3 regions of the Paraburkholderia sp. ZP32-5 genome follow, and region 1 is predicted to be linked to each of the others. Evidence: predicted binding sites of a transcription regulator. Region 1 holds the regulator's gene; each other region holds the start of a gene.
The links. The regulator HrcA, encoded in region 1, represses chaperone genes, less so after heat shock. The targets are predictions, from matches to a motif close to TTAGCACTCNNNNNNNNNGAGTGCTAA.
Positions count from the first base shown of each region.

Region 1 (2,269 bases):
GAGCTGGCGGCCGATGCCTAGCATCGTGCCGTCGCCGCCGAGCACCACGGCGACGTCGGCGCGCGCGCCGATCTCGGCGGGCCGTAGCGCCGGGTAGTTAGTGACGCCGATTTCGGCGGCGGTGTCGGCCTCGAACACGACTTCGAGCCCGAGCTTCGCGATGCACGCGGCGAGCGCGGTCAGCGGCTCGCCGATGCCTGGCGTGTTGTTGCGCCCGACGAGCGCGACGGTCTTGAACTGGCTGGTCACTTGCATGCCGGCATTACACCATAGGTAGGGCCTGAAAAGAACCGCCGACCAACCCTGTAGCGGGCCGGTGCGCGCGGGCCGTCGGCGCATGTCGCGATTATCGTTAGAATGGTGAACACCTGATGACATATGTACGGGTTAGAGTGCGAGGTTGCACCGGACCGCGAGCTCGATGCCGCGCCGGAGCGAACCCGCGCGGCGCGGCGGCAAGGTCGCGGCGCATGCGTTCGGGGCGAGCGCAGCGGGCGCTCGCGGTAGCCATGCCATTGAGCTAAAATTTTTCGCCATGCTAGATCCTCGCGCACAAACCCTCCTCAAAACGCTGATCGAGCGCTACATCGCCGAAGGTCAGCCGGTCGGCTCGCGCACGCTGTCACGTTATTCAGGCCTCGAACTGAGCCCGGCGACGATTCGCAACGTGATGTCCGACCTCGAGGATCTGGGGCTCGTGATCAGTCCGCATACGTCGGCGGGGCGTATCCCGACACCGCGCGGCTACCGGCTCTTCGTCGACACGATGCTGACGGTCGAATCCGCCGCGGACGAGGAAGCGGTGATGCGCGCCGTCAAGACCACGCTGCAGGCGGGCGAGCCGCAGAAAATCGTCGCCGCCGCGGCAAGCGTGCTATCCAACCTGTCGCAGTTCGCCGGCGTGGTGCTTACGCCGCGCCGCAGCCACGTGTTCAAGCAGATCGAATTCATGCGCCTGTCCGATAAGCGCATCCTGCTGATCATCGTGACGCCCGAAGGCGACGTGCAGAACCGCATCCTCGCCACGCAACGCGATTTCTCGCCGTCGCAACTGGTCGAGGCCTCCAATTACATCAATGCTCACTTCGCCGGTCTTTCGTTCGACGAAGTGCGCCGCCGCCTGCGCGAGGAAATCGACGAGTTGCGCGGCGACATGACCTCGCTGATGCACGCGGCCGTCACCGCGAGCACCGACGAATCCGACACCGGCGAGACCGTGCTGATTTCCGGCGAACGCAATCTGCTCGAAGTCGCGGACCTTTCGTCGGACATGGCACGCCTGCGCAAGCTGTTCGATGTATTCGACCAGAAAACCAGCCTGCTTCAGTTGCTCGACGTGTCGAGTCACGCCGCAGGCGTGCAGATCTTCATTGGCGGCGAATCGAATCTCGTGCCGATCGAGGAAATGAGCGTCGTCACCGCGCCATACGAGGTGAACGGCAAGATCGTCGGCACGCTCGGCGTGATCGGGCCGACCCGGATGGCCTACAACCGCGTGATTCCGATCGTCGATATCACCGCGCGGCTGCTTTCGATGACGCTCAGTCAGCAATAACAATCAGCAATAGCAAGCAGTCAACGGCAAATCAGCAGCGACTTCACTCCACGTTGCCGTAACGACAGGCCGTGCGGCAATGATGCGCGAACCCACGTGGTCTGCCAATCGTCCGAATGGCCAGGGATGTGCGCGGGGCCGCGCGCAATTCGCGCCGCTATAATGAATCTCCATTGAACCGACTTGCCGCTTGAAGCGGTTATCTCTGCTGCCTATGCGTTTCGATCTCGAGCGGCCCTCACAGAACGCTACATCGCATCGCGTCGCCGTGTTGCTGATCAATCTCGGCACGCCCGACGCGCCGACGCCGCGCGCGGTGCGCCGTTATCTCGCGCAGTTTCTGTCCGACCCGCGGGTGGTCGAAATTCCGGCGCTGCTTTGGCAGATCATTCTGCGTGTGCTGATTTTGCCGTTTCGCGGCCGTAGTTCCGCGAAGAAATATGCGGCGGTCTGGATGCCCGAGGGTTCGCCGTTGCGCGTGCATACGGAAAAGCAGGTCGAGGGCTTGCGCCATCTGTTGCAGTTGAACGACTACACGGTGCTCGTCGATTACGCGATGCGTTACGGCACGCCCGGTATTCCGGCCATGCTGAATCAGTTGAAACTCGCGGGTGCCGAGCGCGTGCTGCTGATGCCGATGTACCCGCAGTACTCCGCGTCGACCACCGCCACCGCTTTCGACGATGCCTTCTCCGCGCTCAAGCGCATGCGCAA
Region 1 covers NZ_JAJEJP010000001.1:599,612-601,880, forward strand. Annotated here, with positions in the region: gene L0U82_RS02590 (NAD kinase) at 1-255, opposite strand, end outside; gene hrcA (heat-inducible transcriptional repressor HrcA) at 536-1,555, shown strand; gene hemH (ferrochelatase) at 1,770-2,269, shown strand, end outside.

Region 2 (2,269 bases), 180 kb from region 1:
CATCGCGCTCGCTTCGATCTGGCGGATACGTTCGGCCGATACACCGAACTCGTCAGCCAGCTCGTGCAGCGTGGAGCCGCCCGAGCCGTCGTCCTCTACCTTCAGCCAGCGGGCTTCGATGATGCGGCGGCTGCGCGGGTCGAGTGCATCGAGCGCACTGGCGATGCCGTCGCTTTGCAGCTTGTCGCGCTGACGCGAAGCCAGCACGGCGGTCGGCTCGCTATGCGAGTCGGCCAGGTAGGCGATCGGCGCGTACGACTCTTCGCCGTCTTCGACCTGGCCTTCCAGCGCGATGTCGCCGCCCGACAGACGCGTTTCCATTTCGGCGACTTCTTCGCGCTTCACGTTCAGTTCCTTCGCGAGACCTTCGATCTCGTCCGGCGTGAACGCGCCCAAACCCTGCTTGTGACTACGCAGGTTGAAGAACAGCTTGCGCTGCGCCTTGGTGGTCGCGACCTTGACCATGCGCCAGTTGCGCAGGATGTATTCGTGGATCTCGGCCTTGATCCAGTGCATCGCATACGACACGAGGCGCACGTTCTGCTCGGGGTCGAAGCGCTTGACGGCCTTCATCAGGCCGATGTTGCCTTCCTGAATAAGGTCGGCGTGCGGCAGCCCATAACCGAGGTAATTGCGCGCGATCGACACCACGAGCCGCAGGTGCGACAGCACCAGACGACGCGCGGAGTCCAGATTGTCCTGCTCGCGAAATTCGGTGGCGAACTGGCGTTCTTCTGCCGGCGTCAGCATCGGGATCCGGTTGACGGCCTGGATGTAGGCGTCGATGTTGCCCAGCTGGCCGGGCAGCAGCGAGGAATGCGAGAGCGCCAGTGCACCTGCCGGAGCGGCCTTAGCCGACGACGGGCTCAAAGTACTCGGAAGGGTCATTGCATGGCTCACGTATGAAACTCCTTTGGAATCAGACAATAGCGTATTCAGATAACGACTCCAGCGACGGATGTTAGCACTCTGATCTGTCGAGTGCTAATACTTAGAGCCCGTAGGGGCATCTAGGTTCCCTCAAAATCTATTGAAATTCAGATTTCAATAGCCATCATACGCTCTATTTTGCTGCGGCGATGGAGGCGTAGGAGTTACCGGCGACGTTGACCGGTTTCCTATAAATGACTGATTTTTTCCAATTCTGAAGTGAATAATTGCGAAATTGGCGAATTATTCATGCGATCCACTGCTTTGAGTTTGTCCTTAGAATTAACCCGACAGTCGCGCATCGTTTAAATGCTCGTGACAGCGGGTGCTGGATGAACAAGAACAACACTGTTTTGCGTGGACATACTCTAAAAACAGCGCTGGCGCTCCTGCTGATGGGAACGGCCGGGGTGGCTCTCGCGGATCCGTTCGGCATTCAGGTCACGGCCGGCGTCGGCGACCATCACATCAAGAAGCTCGATCTGGGCCTCGTGTGGAACCCGGGCTGGACCTGGTGGCCGATCGGCGACTGGCATTTCGCGCTGGTCGGCGAGGCGCACGCGGCGTGGTGGCACACCAACGAAGGGAACGTTCACGACGATATCGGCGAGTTCGGCGTCACGCCGATGATCCGTTTCATCAAGTCGTCGGGCTCGGTGCGGCCGTTCGCCGAGGCAGGCGCCGGCGTCCGGCTGCTGACGAGTCCCCGCATTTCCACCGACCTCACGCTCAGCACCGCGTTCCAGTTCGCCGAGACGGCCGGCGTCGGGCTGCAGTTCGGCGAGCATCAGCAGTACCTCGCGGGCTACCGCTTTCAGCATGTGTCCAATGGCGGTATCAAAGAGCCCAATCCTGGTATAAATTTCAGCCAGCTATATTTGCAATATAACTTCTGACCGTGGTCCCTTTCGGCCCGCGGTGTGCGAGGGGCTCTGCAATGGCGGCAAAGATGATCGAAGCGATTCGCGGGCTCGAGCGGGAGCGTTTTCGTGCAATGGTCGAGGGCGATGGGCAGTCGCTCGACACGCTGCTCGCGGACAACGTGAGCTACGTTCATACGAACGGCAAGCGCGAGACGAAACGGCAGTTCATCGACGGGATTACCGCGGGGCGCCGCCGTTATCGGCAGATCGAGGTGCAATCGCAGGACGTGCTGCCGGCCGGGCGCGAAACCTACGTCGTGACGGGCCGCGCGCTGATCGAGATGGAAGCGAACAACGGCGCGTTGCTGTTTCCAATCGCGTACACGGCGATTCATATGCACGAAGACGGGCAGTGGCGGCTGATCGCCTGGCAGGCGACCCGTTGCGCGCTCGAGTGAGCTTTGCCGTTGCGTGGA
Region 2 covers NZ_JAJEJP010000001.1:416,768-419,036, forward strand. Annotated here, with positions in the region: gene rpoH (RNA polymerase sigma factor RpoH) at 1-900, opposite strand, end outside; gene L0U82_RS01825 (acyloxyacyl hydrolase) at 1,263-1,826, shown strand; gene L0U82_RS01830 (nuclear transport factor 2 family protein) at 1,868-2,251, shown strand.
Region 2: the regulator HrcA is predicted to act here: its motif matches at 962-988, upstream of rpoH (RNA polymerase sigma factor RpoH).

Region 3 (2,269 bases), 130 kb from region 1:
ATCGCGATGTCTTCCAGCATCGCCTTACGACGATCGCCGAAGCCCGGAGCCTTGACAGCAACAGTCTTCAGGATGCCGCGGATGTTGTTGACGACCAGCGTTGCCAGAGCTTCGCCTTCGACGTCTTCAGCGATGATCAGCAGCGGACGGCCAGCCTTCGCAACCTGTTCCAGCACCGGCAGCAGATCACGGATGTTCGACACCTTCTTGTCGTGCAGCAGCACGAACGGGTTGTCCAGAACGGCGACTTGCTTGTCCGGGTTGTTGATGAAGTACGGCGACAGGTAGCCGCGGTCGAATTGCATACCTTCAACGACGTCCAGCTCGTCTTGCAGCGACTTGCCGTCTTCGACGGTGATCACGCCTTCCTTGCCGACCTTGTCCATTGCTTCAGCGATGCGATCGCCGATCGACGAATCGCTGTTCGCCGAGATCGCGCCGACCTGTGCGATTTCCTTGTTGGTCGTGCACGGCTTGCTGATCTTGCGCAGTTCTTCGATTGCGGCTGCAACAGCCTTGTCGATACCGCGCTTCAGGTCCATCGGGTTCATGCCCGATGCAACGTACTTCATGCCTTCGCGGACGATCGATTGCGCGAGAACCGTAGCGGTCGTCGTGCCGTCGCCTGCGTTGTCGCTGGTCTTGGAAGCGACTTCCTTGACCATTTGCGCGCCCATGTTCTGGAGCTTGTCTTTCAGTTCGATCTCTTTCGCGACCGACACACCGTCCTTGGTGACCGTCGGGCCGCCGAAGCTACGCTCGAGGACCACGTTGCGGCCCTTCGGACCCAGCGTGACCTTCACTGCGTTGGCGAGAATGTTCACGCCTTCGACCATCTTGGCACGGGCGGAATCACCGAATACGACGTCTTTAGCTGCCATCTTCTAACTCCTTGAATTCTTTGGATATGACCGGGAAAAGTAGCGGCGTTGCGCTTACTTCTGCACCACGGCCATGATGTCTTCTTCGCGCATCACGAGCAGTTCGTTGCCGTCGACCTTGACGGTCTGGCCTGCGTACTTGCCGAACAGAACGCGGTCGCCGACTTTCACGTCGAGCGCAATAGCCGCACCCTTGTCGTCACGCTTGCCCGGGCCGACTGCGAGGATTTCGCCCTGATCCGGCTTTTCTGCCGCGGCTTCGGGGATCACGATGCCCGACGCGGTCTTGGTTTCTTGATCCAGACGCTTGACGATCACGCGATCATGCAAAGGACGAAGGTTCATACATACTCCTCTCTTGATTGAGACTGAAGAACGCTGGGAAAACCCGGCTGGCTGGGCCAGCCGGCGATGTTGTTAGCACTCTCGTGCAGCGAGTGCTAATTATATGGACGGGTGGTGACAAATTCAAGAAGTGGGGGATGAGGCAATGGCGTGTCGATGTCGAAATCCGCTGCCGAGATTCGCTTAACCGGGCAGCCTGTTTACTTAAGCCGGAAACTTCGCGCGGTATCGAAACCGGAAATCGCAAACTTTTTCTCAGTAAAAACAGTCATTTATCATCGCGTCGCAGGACAAGCCCACTGCTCCGCTCCATGCTCGGCAGAAGCGTGCGACGCTGGCTTGAGCGCGTCGGCGTGACTGAAGCCGTCCCAGGGAAATCCCCGAGCCTGGGCGCAGACGCGTGCTCTCGACGATTCGGTCCGCCGACTGTGGGTGAATCAAAGGGACAGCGAAATGCGCTCGCCCGAATACAAGGACAGCCCGTACTGTTCGATCGCGCCCAGGACTCGCTGTTTGCCTAACTGGAAAGCGAGCTGGATCTGATGCTCACTGCTATCGCGTGCCCCTAGCTGTTCGCAGACTACTTCATGCGGTAGACGGAAAGCGCGGTAGCCCCAGCCAAAGGCGTACGCCGAGAAGCAGATTGCAGCGTCGTCGCACGGAGTGAGCGCGATCATCTGGATCGACAGGGTGGTCATCATGCATATCCGGTCAGAAGGGTTGGCTGCTGCTGAACCGATTATAGAGCTTCGCTTTTACAGCCCGGTCACGAGGCGAAGATGACCTGGAGATATTGCTGCAAAGGAAACGACCGCCTATGTTCGGGAGCGGATATTGGGGCGGGCGTGACTGACTCAGCCGCTCAGCAACTCAGTGCCAAAGCCAACAGATCAACTGGCGCCCAGCAAATATCATCAGATCATCAGCACTTCGGTTTTGGCGAGTATCCGCCGCATACAGATCTGGCGCACTGATCGTGCCGCCGCGCTACCTGATGTCGCGGGCGCGAAGCGATACTCCCGGCAAAAGTCAGGAATATGCGC
Region 3 covers NZ_JAJEJP010000001.1:727,687-729,955, reverse strand. Annotated here, with positions in the region: gene groL (chaperonin GroEL) at 1-881, opposite strand, end outside; gene groES (co-chaperone GroES) at 936-1,226, opposite strand; gene L0U82_RS03095 (hypothetical protein) at 1,664-1,927, opposite strand.
Region 3: the regulator HrcA is predicted to act here: its motif matches at 1,299-1,325, upstream of groES (co-chaperone GroES).